One region of the Bradyrhizobium sp. SZCCHNPS1003 genome, then DNA from elsewhere that is predicted to be linked to it. Evidence: predicted binding sites of a transcription regulator. Region 1 holds the regulator's gene; each other region holds the start of a gene.
The links. Region 1 encodes LexA, which represses DNA repair genes until DNA is damaged. Its sites were predicted from a motif close to TGTTCNNNNTGTGTTCNG; they were not measured.

Region 1 (4,210 bases):
CCAACAGCCTGCAGGGCTGTCTGGAGGCGGCGCTGGATGAGATCGGGACCGAGCTCAACGTGGTCTCAGCCTCCTCGGAATTCCTCAGCGTGCTGGCGACGGTCGCCGCATCACCGGTGATCACGACGATACCGACCAGGATGGCAAAGCTCTACGGGCCGCGATTTGGGCTGACGCTCTGTCCCGCGCCGTTGAAGCTGCGGCTGCCGGCCGTCTCGATGGTCTGGCCGCTGCAGCTCGATCGTGATGCAGCATCGGTCTGGCTGCGGAACATGGTGGCGGATATCCTGCACACGACCGAGCGCGCCGCCTGTCGCGCGGCTGCTGGATAGAACGCGGGGCGGGAGCTAATCGGAACGGCGCATCGGCCAACGCCTTGGCACTGCGGTCGACCTTCTGCGCACTGATTGCAGGGTTTCTCGCGCGATCGTGAGGCAGCGGCCCGGACGCGGCCAACATCAGACGGTCAGAACGCAGGGAGCGGCCTAGGCCCTTGGCCGCGCTGTGCGCGTTCGGTTAGAAGGCGACTCATTCGATCTGCCGTCTCCGTCCGAAGGAACTCTCATGGCCCTGATGCCGGTGTCCGATGCGTTGTCCGCCGTGCTCGCCGGCGCCGAGCCGCTGGCCGAGGAGCTGGTGACGCTGGACGAGGCCCATCACCGCATCCTGGCCCGCGACCTCGCGGCGCTGCGGACGCAGCCGCCCGAGGCGATGTCGGCGATGGACGGCTACGCCGTACGCGCGGCGGACGCAGCCCAGGCCAAGGTGCGGCTGAGGGTGATCGGCGAGGTCGCGGCGGGGCGGCCGTTCGATCGCGTGGTCGGACCCGGCGAGGCGGCGCGCATCTTCACTGGTGGCGTTGTCCCTGAGGGCGCCGACGCGGTGGTGATCCAGGAGGACACGATCGCCGAAGATGGCCACGTCGTCATCACCGAGGCCGCGATCAAGGGCCGGCACATTCGGCCCGCGGGCGTCGACTTCCACCAGGGCATGGTGCTGCTGAAGGCGGGCCGCCGGCTCAGCGACCGCGACCTGTCGCTGGCGGCCAGCATGAATCATCCGGCACTGCCGGTGCGGTGCCGGCCGAAGGTGGCGCTGCTCGCCACCGGCGACGAGCTCGTGATGCCGGGCTCGACGCCCGGCCCGGGCCAGATCGTCTATTCCAACGGCTACGCCCTGCGGGCGCTGGTGCGCAGCGAGGGCGCGACACCGATCGATCTCGGCATCGCCGCGGATACGATGGAGGCCACGGTCGCCGGGATCCGGCGGGCGCGCGAGGCCAAGGCCGACATCCTGATCACGACCGGCGGCGCCTCGGTCGGCGATCACGACCTCGTCAAGCAGGCGCTCGAAGCCGAGGGCATCGAGATGGCGTTCTGGAAGATCGCGATGCGGCCGGGCAAGCCGATGATGCACGGACGGCTCGGCGACATGAGGGTGATCGGACTGCCCGGCAATCCGGTGTCGTCCTATGTCTGCGCCATCCTGTTCCTGGTGCCGCTGATTCGGCGGCTGCTCGGCCGTGACGAAGCTCGCATGCCACGCGAGACCGCCCTGCTCGGCCGCGAGCTCGGGGCGAACGATTCGCGCGAGGACTATCTGCGGGCGCAGCTCGAAGAGCGCGCCGACGGCACCCTGATCGCAACGCCGGTGACGCAGCAGGATTCGTCGCTGCTCGGCAATCTCGCGCTCTCGCAGGCGCTGGTGATCCGGCGGGCGTATGCGCCGAAGGCCGCCGCCGGCAGCCCGTGCGAGATCCTGCGCCTGCCGAGCTAGGCCGTTTCCCCCGGCAAAGCCCGGTCCGTTCACTACAATTTAAGGATTGCGGAACACACATCGAACATATAGTGTCCGTTCATGATTTGTTTTTAGTATGTTGCGGGCGACGCGATGATGGTCCGACTCCAAGGCGCTCTCAGCCGGTTTGTGCTCAAGGCGCAGCTCCTGGACTCGGACGACAACAAACTGGGGACCAGGTCGAGATGCTGACGCGCAAACAGTACGAACTTCTGCGGTTCATCAACGAGCGGCTCAAGGAAGCCGGCGTGCCGCCGTCCTTCGACGAGATGAAGGATGCGCTCGATCTGCGCTCGAAGTCCGGCATTCATCGCCTGATCACGGCGCTCGAGGAGCGCGGCTTCATCCGCCGGCTGCCCAACCGCGCCCGCGCGATCGAGGTGATCAAGCTGCCCGAGCTGTCACAGGCCGCCAACAACCGCCGCGGCTTCACCCCATCGGTGATCGAGGGCAATCTCGGCAAGGTGCGCACCAGCACTCCCGCGCTGGACGATGGCGAGCGCCCCGTCGCAGTGCCGGTGATGGGCCGCATCGCCGCCGGTACCCCGATCGAGGCGCTACAGACGCGCAGCCACACCATCAGCGTGCCTGCCGACATGCTCGGCAACGGCGATCACTATGCGCTTGAGGTGCGCGGCGACTCCATGGTCGATGCCGGCATCCTCGACGGGGACATGGCGCTGATCCAGCGCAACGAGACCGCCGACACCGGCGACATCGTGGTAGCGCTGATCGACGATGAGGAAGCGACGTTGAAGCGCTTCCGCCGCCGCGGCGCATCGATCGCGCTGGAGCCGGCCAACACCGCCTACGAGGTGCGCATCCTGCCGCCCAACCGGGTGAAGATCCAAGGCAAGCTGGTCGGGCTGTATCGCAAGTACTGATCGCGGACGCGATCGGTCGATCGGCGGCGAGCGCACGCGCTTCTCCGCCGATCGAAATTGGTCACGCGCGAATGCACCTCAGGATGTGCAGCGCGGCATGCTCAAACGCTTGTGATCGCCCGCGGGCGCACGCGGTGCAGATCAGCGCAGAATTGCCGTGAAGCGCGCGCTAACATCACCATCGATGTCCACTCTGATAGAGGCCTGCGCCTGTCCGGGGGGAGCGTGGGTCGGCTATCTCTCAACGAGGAGCGATCCGATGTGTGACTACAGCCTCCATGCGGTTGCGTCCCGTCCCGCCAAGGTCGGCGAGACGTTGATCTCGACGACGTTTCGCGGCACCGCCACCCGCGGCTTCGCCCTCGAGAGCGAGCCGACCGTCGCAGTCTGCATGCTGCCCGGCACCGAGTTGGCATTTGTCGAGGACGTCCGCTACGACAGCCGCTGGCTCTGGACCCGGACGATCCGCGAGCGCGTCGCGAAGTTCAACAGCATCGAGACGCACATCCCCGATCGCCATCACGACGCGATCGAATTCGCCGACGGCCGCCACGTGCTGGTGACCCAGCTCTGCGAGGGCCAGCGCGTCACCGTGCTACAATTGCCGGTCAGCAAGCAGCCGGCCGAGCGCCGCCCGGGCATGGCGGAGGACGTTCCGGCTTCGCAGGCCACACCGATTCGCCGCATCAGCATCACCTGAGCGCCTGCGCGTCCGCATTTCTCTCGGTCATGAGCGAGCTTTCGGCCGGGGGAGATTTGGTTTCTGCAAGCGCAAGGTCCTTTCGGGCGAACCTCACGCTCCGGCATCGCATCGAATAGGAACGACATCCCTCGGCCGGCATTGTGTGCCGGGGGAGCTTGCCGCCGCGGTCAACAAGATCGATTGGAACAAGGCCGACCGGATCACCGAGCCCGGCCGCTACATGCTTCCGTTCGGATGGCTAACGGTCACGGTTGATGACATCGCCGTCTGGCAACGATATCCGGGCGCTGCGTTCACGCTGGTCGAAGGTCCCTCGCTGTTCGATGGACCCGACGCCACCGAGTATCATCTCAGCACGTTGTATCATCTCAGCACGTTCGAGCTCCGGCGCTCAATCCTGCTCGCCCTGCTCCGTCTCCGGCGGCGTCGCGTCCTGAAGCCGCGACACCGGCGCACGCGGCGTCAGCGTCGTGTCGAACTCGCCGGCCTCGGCGGGCGCCGGCCACCACGGGCGGTCGGTGCCGCCGGCGCGCACCGGCGTGACGGAGAAGCCGGTGCCCCGCTGCACCAGCATCAAGGCGCCCTGCTGCTGCAGGCGCTGGCGATCGATGACGGCCGCCGCGCAGGATGACGGCGCGGCGCGCGTGGTGACGATCAGCGCGGCACGGGCGCAATCATCGTCGAGCGCCTCGGCGCGCAGGGTCAAGGCGGCGAATCGGCCGTCGGCCATCGCGACCACGCAGCCCGCCTCGTCGCAGGAGACGCCATCGGCGAGCGATGAATCCGCCGGCAGCCGGGCATCGGCGTCGGCCGCGAGCCACTCCTT
Region 2 (4,210 bases), 110 kb from region 1:
CCGCTTCAGCGTGTCGAGCAGGCGGGCGTTGTCGCGCTGGTGCAGGCCGATCGACGGCTCGTCGAGCACGTAGAGCACGCCGGTCAGCCCCGAGCCGATCTGCGACGCCAGGCGGATGCGCTGGCTCTCGCCGCCCGACAAGGTGCCGGAGGAGCGCGCCAGGGTCAGATAGTTCAAGCCGACGTCGAGCAGGAAGGTGAGGCGGTCGCGGATCTCCTTGAGGATGCGGGTGGCGATCTCGGTCTGCTGCGCGTTGAGCTGCTTCGGCACCTCGGCGAACCATTCGCCGGCAGCCCTGACGCTGAGCTCTGAGATCTCGCCGATGTGCTTGCCGGCGACCTTGACGCACAGCGCCTCGGGCTTCAGCCGGAAGCCGTTGCAGCCGGCGCAGGGCACGTCGTTGAAGTACTTGCCGAGCTCCTCGCGCGCCCATTCGCTCTCGGTCTCGCGGAAGCGGCGCTCGATGTTGGTGATCACGCCCTCGAACGGCTTTTTGGTGTCGTAGGCGCGGACGCCGTCCTCATAGGTGAACTTGATCTCGTCGTCGCCGGAGCCGTGCAGCAGCGCGTTCTGCGTCTTCTTCGGCAGGTCCTTCCACTTGGTGTCGAGCGTGAACTTGTAGAACTTGCCGAGCGCTGTCAGCGTCTGCGGGTAATAGGGCGAGGACGACTTGGCCCAGGGCGCGATCGCGCCCTTGCGCAGGGTGACGTCCTTGTCGGGAATGACGAGATCAGCATCGACGTGCTGCTCGACACCGAGGCCGCCGCATTCCGGGCAGGCGCCGTAGGGATTGTTGAACGAGAACAGCCGCGGCTCGATCTCGGGAATGGTGAAACCGGAGACTGGGCAGGCGAACTTCTCCGAGAACAGGATGCGCTCGGGCCCGCTCTTGTCATGGATCTTGGCGGTCTTCTTCTTCTCCTCGGCCGGGGCGGCGGAGGCGGGCGCGTCGGCGAACTCGATCACGGCGAGTCCCTCCGCGAGCTTCAGCGCGGTCTCGAAACTCTCCGCGAGGCGCTGGCCGATGTCGGGGCGCACCACGATGCGGTCGACGACGACGTCGATGTCGTGCGGGAACTTCTTGTCGAGCGTGGGCACCTCGGCGAGCTCATGGAAGGTGCCGTCGATCTTGACGCGCTGAAAGCCCTTCTTGAGATATTCGGCGAGCTCCTTCTTGTACTCGCCCTTGCGTCCGCGCACGACCGGGGCCAGCAGATAGAGGCGGGTGCCCTCGGGCAGCGCCAGCACGCGGTCGACCATCTGCGACACGGTCTGGCTCTCGATCGGCAGGCCGGTGGCCGGCGAATAGGGCACGCCGACGCGCGCCCAGAGCAGCCGCATGTAGTCGTAGATCTCGGTGACCGTGCCGACGGTGGAGCGCGGGTTCTTCGAGGTCGTCTTCTGCTCGATCGAGATCGCCGGCGACAGGCCGTCGATCTGGTCGACATCAGGCTTCTGCATCATCTCCAGGAACTGGCGGGCATAGGCCGACAGCGATTCGACGTAGCGGCGCTGGCCCTCGGCATAGATCGTATCGAAGGCGAGCGAGGATTTGCCGGAACCGGACAGGCCGGTGAACACCACGAGCCTGTCGCGCGGGATCTCGACGTCGATGTTCTTGAGGTTGTGCTCGCGGGCGCCGCGGATCGTGATCGCCCGCAGGCTCGACTGGTTGGCTTGCGCGCGCTGCTTAGCCTTGAGCACTTCATCCATGACGATCGTCCCACGGCGCAGAGTCGCGCCATCGTTGCAGGCGCGTTCGCCGGAAGCCGGCCATCGGACGCCAGAGGGAAAAGGTATCGTCGGAACGTAGGAAGAACGGGGCTGGATTTCCAGTGCCGTCAGAGAATCATCAACAATGCGCTCAGGGAATGGCAGCGAATGGCAGGAGGCGGACCGGTTCCGTCGGCCGCGTCGAGAGCCCAAAGAGTCGAGAGCCCAAAAGAAAAGACCTCCGCTCTCGTCGAGCGGAGGCCTTGTGCGTTGGCCCGGAGGGCGACGTTCTTAGAAGTGGTAGTTCACGCCGACCTGGACGGAGTGCAGGTTCAGAGTGCCCGAAGCGATATTGTTGGCGAAGTAGTTCTCGCTGCCGAGGCTCTTGTAAAGGTATTCGCCCTTCAGCGACCACTGCGGCGCGAACATGTATTCGAGGCCAGCGCCAACCGTCCAGCCGCTGTGGAACTTCGTGTCCGAGACCGAAGTGCCAAGGAAGGTGTTGGTCAGCTTGTTCTCAGCCCAAGCGTAACCGCCGGTGGCGTACACCAGGGTCGGGCCGAAGGCATAACCAATGCGGCCACGAACGCTGCCGGTGTCCTGGATCTTGGTGTTGAACGTGCCCAGGAAGCCGGGGATCACGCCGTCGCCGCTCTTGATGCTGGCCCAGGCCGCATCAGCTTCGAGACCGAACACGATGGCGCCCTGCTGCCAGTTGTAGCCGATGGTGCCGCCGGCGAGGCCGCCATCCGGACCATTGTCTTCAACGGTGGCGTAGCCGCCCATGGCACCGATGTAGAAACCGGTCCAGGTCAGCACAGGCGCGGCAACCGGCGCCTTGGTGTAGGTCGGGCGCGCAGCGAGGTCTGCGGCGGCAGCGGGAGCGGCCAGGGCGGCCAAAGCCACGGTCGCGAGCAGGATCTTCTTCATTCCAGTCTCCAGTTTATTCCTAGCAGTCCGCATCGCACCGAAAGCTTTACGCACGAAACAGACTCACCCGTTCAAGTTGACGCGGTTCCTATAGCCCGGTTCCGTGCGGATTGCCGTCACCCCGAAGACACACTCGCGGCCAAACCGCGTTTTTACGGGCGGCTCCAGAAAGCCTAAGTTACTCAATTACTTGGTTCCGAGTGTTGCAGGGCGGCAAAGGCGGCTCCTGAGCAACAAAAAGGCCGGCTTACGCCGGCCTTTGGAACTTTCGATTGTCGAACGGATCGATCAGTATTTGGCGACAACCGGGCCGCCGAAGCGGTAGTTCAGGCGCGCCGTGAACAGGTCGACGTCCTGCTTGATGGTGTCGGTCTGGGTGAAGACCGCGCCACGGAACGGGACGTTCGTGTTGCCCATGAACAGGTGGTCATACTCGAAGCCGACCGACCAGCCCGGCGAGAAGGCGTATTCGACGCCAGCGCCGACGGACGCGCCCCACTTGTGTACGGTCGTGGTGGCCAGCACGGTGTTGATCACGCCGGAAAAGATCTCGTACTTGGTGTCGGTGACGGCCGCGCCGCCCTTGGCGTAGAGCAGGACGTTGTCGAAGGAATAGCCGATCTGGCCAGTGAACAGGCCGAAGGCGCTGAGCTTGGTGCGGTTGCGATCGGGCGCGAACACCGGGCTGACGTTGTTGCCGGTGAGGTCGGCCCAGTTGCCCTGCGCCTCGAGGCCGAACACTACCGAGCCCATCTGCCAGCGATAGCCGAACTGACCGCCGATCGTGCCGCCGGTGGCGTTATGGCAGCCCTCGGCGGGGCCATTCACGAGCGTCCAGCAATTGCGGCTCGTGCCATAGCCGCCGTTGATGCCAAGGTAGAAGCCGCCCCAGTCGTTGATGGCGACCATCATCGGCGGCGCCTTCGTATAGGGACGTGCCGCCATGTCGGCCGCCGAAGCGGACGTGGCCGTTGCGATGCCGACGAGCGCCGTCGTGATCACAAACAACTTCTTCATCAAATTCTCCCCCGGGAGGTTGGAATGACAAGCGATGGGCAAGTCATACACAGGGCATCCCGGCGAGGCTGTAACGCGCCCGCCACAGAAACGAAAAAGCGTTATAAATCATATATTTAGCACAAAAACGCCGCGACGCTGCCGGGCTGTTGACACGAAAAAGGCCGACGCGAGGGCCGGCCTTTCCGAATGCGTGCGAGCGGCGGCTTTTTTCAGTAGCGCGTGCCCATCGGCGCCCCGAATCGATAGTTCACCCGGACTGTCGCCATGTCGATGTCCTGCTTGATGGTATCGACGCGCGACAGCACGGTTGCGGTGGCCGGGAAGCTGATGTCGCGCGAGCCCATGAACAGGTGGTCGTACTCGACGGCGACCGACCAGTTCGGCGCGAAGCCGAACTCGACGCCCGTGCCGACGGTGCCGCCCCAGCGGGTCTCACTGGCGGAATCCAGCAGCGTGCCGACCGGGAAGGGCGCAGCCGCATTCGCCGTGCCGGTGTATTTGTTGTGGGTGACGGCGGCGCCGCCCTTCACGTACCAGAGCACGTTGC
Region 3 (4,210 bases), on a different contig from region 1:
CGAACCGCGCCGTGATCTCGTTGCGGCCGCGCGACGCGACGTCGCCGATCGTCTTCAAGCCGGCGCGGCGCAGGCCGAGCGTGATCGCTTCGCTGCCGCCAAGGGCTGCCACCGGCAGCGGCGCCACCGCGGCCGCCTCCTCGCCGTCAGGCACGATGCGGCCATGCACCTGCCGGTTCAGCGTGCGCGCACACACGGCGTTGGAGGCGATCGCTGCCGACACGGTGAGACCGTGCGCGGTCAGCGCATCGCAGAGCGACCGCATCAGTTTGGCTTCGCCGCCGAACAGATGCACGCAGCCGGTGATGTCGAGCGAAAGCCCATGCGGCGGATCCAGCGCGACCAGCGGCGTGAAGCGGTCGCACCAGTCGGCGATACCTTCGAGCATCTTGGCGTCAGCCGCGAGGTCGGCCTCGTGGACGACGAGGTCGGGACAGACCGCGCGGGCGTTCGCCAGCGGCTGGCCGAGGCTGACGCCATGGCACGCCGCCGCCTCGTCCAGCGCATGGATCAAGAGCGCATTGGCGTCCTTGATGACGACGACCTGCGGCAGGTCGTCACGCCGATCGGCGGAGCAGTTTCGCTTGATCCGATCGATGGGCAGGCGCGGCAGCCACAGGCTGAGGATCCGCCGCCGGTTCGCTGAAACGGCACGCATCGGGGCTCCACTCCATGATCCATCGTCCGGTCTGGCCGTGACGGTTGCGAATGAGCTCGGCGTCGAGACGCGGCGCGCCCCAGGCCATCCAGGGCGCCGAGGGTAGCGACGGCGCGGTGCGGACGATCCAGCGCGTCTCGGCGGTCGAAGGTTCGGGTGTGGCTGCAATGCGCAACACGAGCGCGGTCACGCCGGACTCCTGTGCCGCCAGGGTCAGCTTGCGGCTGGCGACGAGATCGAGCTTTTGCGTCTCGCCCCACACCTCCAGCATCATCCCGCCCAGCGCATCGCAGGCGAGCGCATCGGCCGCGGTGCGCAAGCCGTGATCGAGATCGGGCGCCCGCACGATCACGATGCGGCGCGGATCGAGGCCAAGCTCGGCGAGCCCGCTCATCGACAGCGCGCCCATCTCGCGCTCGGCGAAATCCTGCCGGATCCAGATCAGCGGCCGGCGCGCCGCGACGCGCGCCGCGAGCCCGCACAGGAAGCCGGTCGCGGCCGTCGCCTGACGGCCGGTCTCGGCGAACACCTCATGCAGCGCGCCAGTGGCCAGGCCGCCCTGCAGCACGGCGTCGGCCTCGTCATGGCCGAGCGCGACCCGGCGCAGGTCATGTGCGCCATCTCCCGCCTCGAGACGGGCAATGCGGCCGCGCAGACGCGCGAGCGTATCCATGCGTGCGCCGGTCATCCGTCGCCGCTCCTCTTCCATCCATCGTGCGGGCGCTGCCGTTGTTGCAGTTGAACCCACGACGGCCCTCTTTGTTCATGATATGTTCTAATATAAAGCTAACGCCTTCGAGAGAGTCAATCGGGATTGCCCCGGATGTGATTCAGCGAATGGAATCAAAGGGATTCAAAGGTATGGAGCTGCTCCGCAAGCTGGAGATCCTGGCCGATGCCGCCAAGTACGACGCCTCCTGCGCCTCCAGCGGTACCGAGATGCGGGATTCCCGCGACGGCAAGGGTCTCGGCTCGACCGCGCCGGGCATGGGCATCTGCCATTCCTATGCGCCGGACGGCCGCTGCATCTCGCTGCTCAAGGTTCTGCTGACAAACGCCTGCAACTACGACTGCCTGTATTGCGTCAACCGCGCCTCCTCCAACGTGCCGCGCGCGCGCTTCACGGTCGACGAGGTGGTGAAGCTCACCATCGATTTCTATCGCCGCAACTACATCGAGGGTCTGTTCCTGTCGTCCGGCATCATCCGCAGCCCGGACTACACCATGGAGCAGGTCGTCTCGGTCGCGCGCAAATTGCGCGAGGAGCATCGCTTCCGCGGCTACATTCATCTGAAGACGATTCCGGAGGCTGACGAGGCGCTGATCGCCGAGGCCGGCCGCTATGCCGACCGGCTCAGCATCAACATCGAGACGCCGCTGGAGGCGAGCCTCACCAGGCTGGCGCCGGAGAAGGACCAGCGCGCCATCCGCCGCACCATGGGCCGTCTCCGGCTCAAGCTCGACGAGACGGTGGAAGCCAAGAAGACGGTGCGGAAGGCGCGGCCGCCGCGCTTTGCCCCTGCAGGCCAGAGTACGCAGATGATCGTCGGCGCCGACGACGCCAATGACCGCGTCATCCTGTCGACCTCGGCCAATCTCTACGGCGCCTACAAGCTCAAGCGCGTCTATTACTCCGCCTTCAGCCCGATCCCCGATGCCAGCCGCGCGCTGCCGCTGCAGGCGCCGCCCTTGGTGCGCGAGCACCGGCTGTACCAGGCCGACTGGCTGATGCGCTTCTACGGCTTCGACGCCGATGAAATCGTCGAGGAAGGCGAAGGCATGCTGCCGCTCGACATCGACCCCAAGCTCGCCTGGGCGCTGCGCCACCGCGACCGCTTCCCGCTCGACATCAACACAGCAAGCCGCGAGGAGCTGTTGCGCGTGCCCGGCTTCGGCACCCGCACGGTGCAGCGCATCCTCGCGACCCGCCGCACCACCACGATCCGCTTTGCGGATCTCGCCCAGCTCAACGTCATCAGGAACAAGGCGCTGCCGTTCATCGTTCTCTCCGACCACCGGCCACAGCCGTCCCTGCTCGACGGCGCCAGCCTCAGAGCCCGGCTGCAGCCGAAACCGCAGCAGCTGGGATTTGGATTCTAGTTGAACGTCGTGGCGAAGAACGAAGCCAGAAAGCAGCCGTCATTCCGGGGCGATGCGAAGCATCGAACCCGGAATCTCGAGATTCCGGGTTCGCCCCTGCGAGGCGCCCCGGAATGACGGCGGCGGCTTTGCTCGCAATGACGAGAGAGGTGAAATGCACGTCGTAACCCTCGACAGCAACACCGATTTCGATGGCTGGCGCAAGGCGGCGCGGGCGCTGGCGATGAACGACGTCAAGCCGGCCGAGGTGAGCTGGCGCGTCAAGGGCGCGGCGGCCGATCTGTTCGACGATGAAGCCGAGACGACGCTGCCCGAGGTGCCGGAGGGCGCGTTCTCGGTGCCGGCGAGCTTCATGGAGCTCGCCGAGAGCGCGATCCTGCACAGTGACCCCAACCGCTTCACCCTGCTCTATCGGCTGCTGTGGCGTCTCAGGACCAACCACCACCTGATGGAGATCACGACCGATCCTGATGTCGCGCAGGCCAACGCGCTGGCGCGAGCGGTGCGCCGCGACGTCCACAAGATGCACGCCTTCGTCCGCTTCCGCGAGGTCGGCCGCGAGCGCGAGGCGCGCTACGTCGCCTGGTTCGAGCCCGAGCACCACATCGTCGCGCGCGCCGCGCCGTTCTTCGCCCGCCGCTTCGCCGACATGCCGTGGTCGATCCTGGCGCCCGAACTCTGTGCGCATTGGGACGGCAGCCGCGTCAGCTTCACGCCCGGTGCGAGCAAGGCTGACGCGCCGTCGGAGGACCGGCTCGAAGAGCTGTGGCTGCGCTATTACGCCAGCATTTTCAATCCGGCACGGCTGAAAGTGAAGGCGATGGAAAAGGAGATGCCGAGGAAATATTGGCAGAACCTGCCCGAGGCGAAGCTGATCCAGCCGCTGATCGCGGCCGCCTCCCGGCGCACCACGGAGATGATCGCCGAGCCCGGCACCTCACCGCACAAGCCGCAGAAACGCGTCGAGGAGAGCGAGATGACCCGCAAGCCAACCACACACGCGCATGCTGCTGAGACCTCACGTGATGTCGAGTCCACCGATCTCGAGACCTTGCATGAAGAAGCCGCCGGCTGCCGCGCCTGCCCGCTGTGGAAGGACGCCACGCAAACCGTGTTCGGCGAAGGCCCCGCGCATGCGCCGCTGATGCTGGTCGGCGAGCAGCCCGGCGACAAGGAGGACCTCACCGGCCATCCCTTCGTCGGTCCCGCCGGCCAGATACTCGACCGCGCGCTGGCCGAGGCCGGCATCGACCGAGCCAAGGTCTACGTCACCAATGCGGTGAAGCACTTCAAGTTCGTGCCCCGCGGCAAGATCCGGCTGCACCAGAAGCCGAACACGCCGGAGATCAAGGCCTGCCGGCAATGGTACGAGCGCGAGCTCGCCACCGTCCGCCCGGCCTTGGTGGTCGCGCTCGGTGCCACCGCGGCGCAAAGCGTGTTCGGCAGGATCAC
Region 4 (4,210 bases), 120 kb from region 1:
CGGCGTGACATAGGCCGGCGGCGGCGCCTTGCTGTAAGGGCGCGTCGCGAAGTCGGCCGCTGAGGCCGGCGTCAGTCCCAGCGCCGCGGCGCTTGCGGTCAAGATCAAGGTCGTCTTCTGCATTCGTCTCTCCCCAGTCCCAATACACCACGCTCCGGATCCCTCCGATCCGGGCCCACGCGAAGGTGGCCTGTTGCTGGTTGTAGGAGAGACTGCTTTCTAAACTCGTGATCGGGAGCAGGCGCGGGGCGGGATGTGCCGAACGTACTTAAGGGCTGGTAAAGATCGCGACCGGTCGTGCAGATCGCAGAGCTGTCCCGAGGCGCGAGGGGCGGGTGAGCGCTTGGCGCGTCAGACCCTCGACTGCCAGTCCTCGAGGGTCAGCGCTTGGAAAAGTCAGTGCTTGGATACGACGGGACCGCCCCAGCGATAGTTCACGCGGACCGTCGCCATGTCGACGTCCTGGCCGACCGCATCGGTCCGGCCGGCGGCTCCGCCGGGAACGCCCGAGAAGCCGAGGGTGCGGTTGCCCATGAACAGGTGCTCGTATTCGGCTGCGACCGACCAGTTCTTGGCGAAGCCGACCTCGACGCCGGTGCCGACAGCCGCCCCCCAGCGCGTGGCGCTGGACTGGTCGAGCACACCGCCGGTTGCCGTGGACAGGCCGTTGTACTTCTCACCCGCAACCGCGGCGCCGCCCTTCACGTACCAGAGCACGTTGTTCCAGGAATAGCCGATCTGGCCGGTGAGCAAGCCGATCCCATTGATCTTGGTCTGGTTGGTCACGGGCGGGACGAACTGGCTGGTGTTGCTTCCCTTGAGGTTGGCCCAGTTTCCCTGGCCTTCGACGCCGAACACCCAGCCGCCAGCCTGCCAGCGATAGCCGATCTGGCCGCCAGCCAGCGCGCCGGTCGCATCATGGCAGCCTTCCGCGTTGGTTGCGGCCACGCCGGCGAAGCTGACCTTGTTGGTCCAGCAGGTGCGGGCCGATGCGCCACCGGCATTCAGGCCGATATAGAAGCCACTCCAATCATAGATTGTCGTGATCATCGCAGGCGCTTTGGTGAAGGTGCGCGCGGGCAAGTCGGCAGCGATGGCCGGCGCAATCCCCAGCGCCAGCGAAGTTGTCGCCCCCAGCAACAGCCTTCTCATCGCATTCCCCAAACCAAGTCCGACGCCCGCACGCACACTCTCACCAACGCCCACCCGCCGAACCTTGATAGCCCCTTCCGTCGTAAAAAGCCGTCACCCAAATGACACAACGGCCCAGCAAGTACCGGTTCTGGCACACAAAAAAGGCCGGCGCGAAGCCGGCCTTTCGACACATTCGATTTGCGCGTGCAATCAGTAGCGCGACACGATCGGGCCGCTGAAGTGATAGGAGACGCCGGCCTTGACGGTGTGCACGGTGTCGCTCCACTCGGAGCGATTGGCCGGAACCGCGCTGTACTGAATCGAGCTCTTGCCGAAGTCGAGATAGTTGTATTCGACCTTGGCCGACCAGTTCGGCGCGAACATGTACTCGGCGCCGGCACCGATCGTCCAACCCCAGCGCCAGTTGTTCTGAGCGAAGCTATTCGCCGCGCCGCCATTGAGCGCTGCGTCGTAGCGGTGTTGGAGATCGCCGACGGCAGCGCCGCCGCTGACAAAGAACAGCGCCGGACCCGCAGCCCAGCCGAGGCGGCCCTTGATGTCGCCGAAGCCGCGCAGCCTGGTGAAGTAGGTATCGCCGAGACCGGCGTTGATGACGCCCGACCGGCCGTTGATGTCGGCCCAGTGATAGTCGCCCTCGAGACCGAACACGATGTTGTCGACCTGCCAGTTGTAGCCGACCACACCGCCGATGAAGCCGCCGCTGGTGTTATAGTTCTGAGTGCCGGCAAAGATCGCCGTATTGGGCGCTCCGAAGAAGGTCTCGTTGCTTCGGCCCCAGCCGCCGCCGCCCTGCAGACCGAGATAGAAACCGGCCCAGGTCGGAAGTGGCGCCGGCGCCACCACCGGGGCCTTCGTGTACGGGCGGGCGGCGAGATCGGCGGCTCCCGCCGGCGTCAGCGCCCCCAAAACCATTAAGCTGACAGCTCCGAGAAAAATTCTTTTCATCCCAAGTCTCCCGCGTTGGGCGTCTCCAAATTGGTCCCCGGAGACGCACTTCTGTGAAGTTGGTGCGACCACGCTTGCGGCCCCAATCCGTCCGGAAATATACGCTATTCAACCCTGGATACCGTCTCCCAAAAGCCACAGCCGAGGAGGAAGTGCGGCGAGCTAACTTGATGAAAGTTAATCCCTTTTTCGTGAATATGGAACTTTTCCGGGTTCCATTTGCGAGGACTTGCGGTTCCATCGAGTTTCGCGGAACTCGACGCACGGTTGTGGACATATGCGCGCGAACAAAACTGGAACAATGGCCTTCCGCCTGCTATATGTGGATAAGCAATGGACAGGGCGGGTGGACCGCGCGGCAACCGTATAGGGTCCGCCGCGAGAGGAAGGGTTAGCCACCGGACGCCGTGAGGCCGGTGTGGACGGCCGGTCCGATGATCGAGAACCGCGGGAGAGTGGTGATGGCGGGTAGTGTGAACAAGGTGATTCTGGTCGGCAATCTTGGCAAGGACCCCGAGATCCGGCGTACGCAGGATGGGCGGCCGATCGCCAATCTGAGCATTGCGACGTCGGAAACGTGGCGCGACAAGGCGACCGGCGAGCGCAAGGAAAAGACCGAGTGGCACCGAGTGGTGATCTTCAACGAGGGCCTTTGCAAGGTCGCCGAGCAGTATCTGAAGAAGGGCGCCAAGGTTTACATCGAGGGCGCGCTGCAGACCCGCAAATGGACCGACCAGAGCGGTGTCGAGAAGTACTCGACCGAGGTCGTTCTGCAGGGCTTCAACTCGACCTTGACGATGCTCGATGGCCGGGGCGGCGGCGGTGGCGGCAGCTTCTCCGATGACATGGGTGGCGGCGATTTCGGCAGCAGCGGTCCGTCGATGGCGCCGCCGCGCCGCGCGGTCGCTTCGGCCGGCGGTGGCGGACGCAACAGCGACATGGACGACGACATTCCGTTCTGAGGCGCAGGGGCGGCGGCACGACGTTCAGACCGCTGCCATCTGACCACGGGGGTGTTGCATGAGCTTCGCACCGCTGCTCGCCGCTGAACCCGCCGTCCTGCTGCACGCCGTCGCCGCGATGTCGGCGTTTGCGCTGGGACTCGTCCAGTTCGCGGCCCCGAAGGGGACCTTGCCGCATCGAACGATCGGCTGGGTCTGGGTCGCGCTCATGGCGGCCGTTGCAGCCAGCTCGTTCTGGATCCACACCATCCGGCTGGTCGGGCCATGGAGCCCGATCCACCTGCTGTCGCTCTACACGCTGGCCGTGCTGCCGCTTGCGGTGTGGGCTGCGCACCGCCATCGGGTGGCGGCCCATCGCCGGGCCATGATCACGCTGTTTTCCGGTGCCCTCGTGATTGCCGGACTGTTCACGCTGCTGCCCGGACGGATCATGCACAAGGTGGTCTTCGGGCCCTAGCCAGAGACGGTTCCCGAGCAAGCCTCGCGGAGCCGTGTCATGTGGTTAAGTCCCTGGAAAGGCGAGCAGAAAAAGCGCGGCCCACCTCGGTTTGGGGGTGGCCTGCGGCGCGCTCCTGCGCTATATGATTCCAAGCGATTTTCGCGTGTCAAAACCGACCGGTATCCCCTTTGTCCGATAAAGAAGATGAGAAGCCCGGCGAGCCGGGCGGACCTTCCGACATTCGTCCCGTTTCCATCCTCGACGAGATGAAACGCTCCTACCTCGATTACGCGATGAGCGTGATCGTGTCGCGAGCGCTGCCCGATGCGCGCGACGGCCTCAAGCCCGTGCACCGGCGCATCCTGTATTCGATGTACGAGCAGGGGCACACGCCCGACAAGAAATACGTCAAGTCCGCGCGCGTGGTCGGCGACGTCATCGGTAAATATCATCCGCATGGCGACCAGTCGATCTACGACGCCATGGTGCGCATGGCGCAGGACTTCTCGATGCGCGTGCCGCTGATCGACGGCCAGGGCAATTTCGGCTCCGTCGACGGCGATCCGCCGGCCGCCTATCGATACACCGAAGCCAAGCTCGCCAAGTCGGCGATCCCGCTGCTCGACGACATCGACAAGGACACCGTCGACTTCCAGCCGAACTACGACAATTCGGACAAGGAACCGTCGGTTCTTCCGGCCAAATATCC

Region 2: uvrA (excinuclease ABC subunit UvrA) is a predicted target of LexA. The motif match lies at 1,804-1,821, and genes of this name have one in related genera.
Region 3: QX126_RS05235 (putative DNA modification/repair radical SAM protein) is a predicted target of LexA. The motif match lies at 1,419-1,436, and genes of this name have one in related genera.
Region 4: QX126_RS06795 (single-stranded DNA-binding protein) is a predicted target of LexA. The motif match lies at 2,384-2,401, and genes of this name have one in related genera.

What each region holds. Positions count from the first base shown of each region.
Region 1 covers NZ_JAUHIU010000003.1:316,178-320,387, forward strand. Annotated here, with positions in the region: gene QX126_RS07360 (LysR family transcriptional regulator) at 1-332, shown strand, start outside; gene glp (gephyrin-like molybdotransferase Glp) at 565-1,776, shown strand; gene lexA (transcriptional repressor LexA) at 1,983-2,681, shown strand; gene QX126_RS07375 (hypothetical protein) at 2,941-3,381, shown strand; gene QX126_RS07380 (ComEC/Rec2 family competence protein) at 3,776-4,210, opposite strand, start outside.
Region 2 covers NZ_JAUHIU010000003.1:202,393-206,602, reverse strand. Annotated here, with positions in the region: gene uvrA (excinuclease ABC subunit UvrA) at 1-1,713, opposite strand, end outside; gene QX126_RS06820 (porin family protein) at 2,005-2,643, opposite strand; gene QX126_RS06815 (outer membrane protein) at 2,932-3,660, opposite strand; gene QX126_RS06810 (outer membrane protein) at 3,873-4,210, opposite strand, start outside.
Region 3 covers NZ_JAUHIU010000002.1:334,952-339,161, reverse strand. Annotated here, with positions in the region: gene QX126_RS05245 (DNA polymerase Y family protein) at 1-658, opposite strand, end outside; gene QX126_RS05240 (DNA repair protein) at 558-1,346, opposite strand; gene QX126_RS05235 (putative DNA modification/repair radical SAM protein) at 1,520-2,758, shown strand; gene QX126_RS05230 (UdgX family uracil-DNA binding protein) at 2,913-4,210, shown strand, end outside.
Region 4 covers NZ_JAUHIU010000003.1:197,858-202,067, reverse strand. Annotated here, with positions in the region: gene QX126_RS06810 (outer membrane protein) at 1-123, opposite strand, end outside; gene QX126_RS06805 (outer membrane protein) at 397-1,152, opposite strand; gene QX126_RS06800 (outer membrane protein) at 1,345-2,100, opposite strand; gene QX126_RS06795 (single-stranded DNA-binding protein) at 2,562-3,062, shown strand; gene QX126_RS06790 (DUF2306 domain-containing protein) at 3,121-3,519, shown strand; gene gyrA (DNA gyrase subunit A) at 3,690-4,210, shown strand, end outside.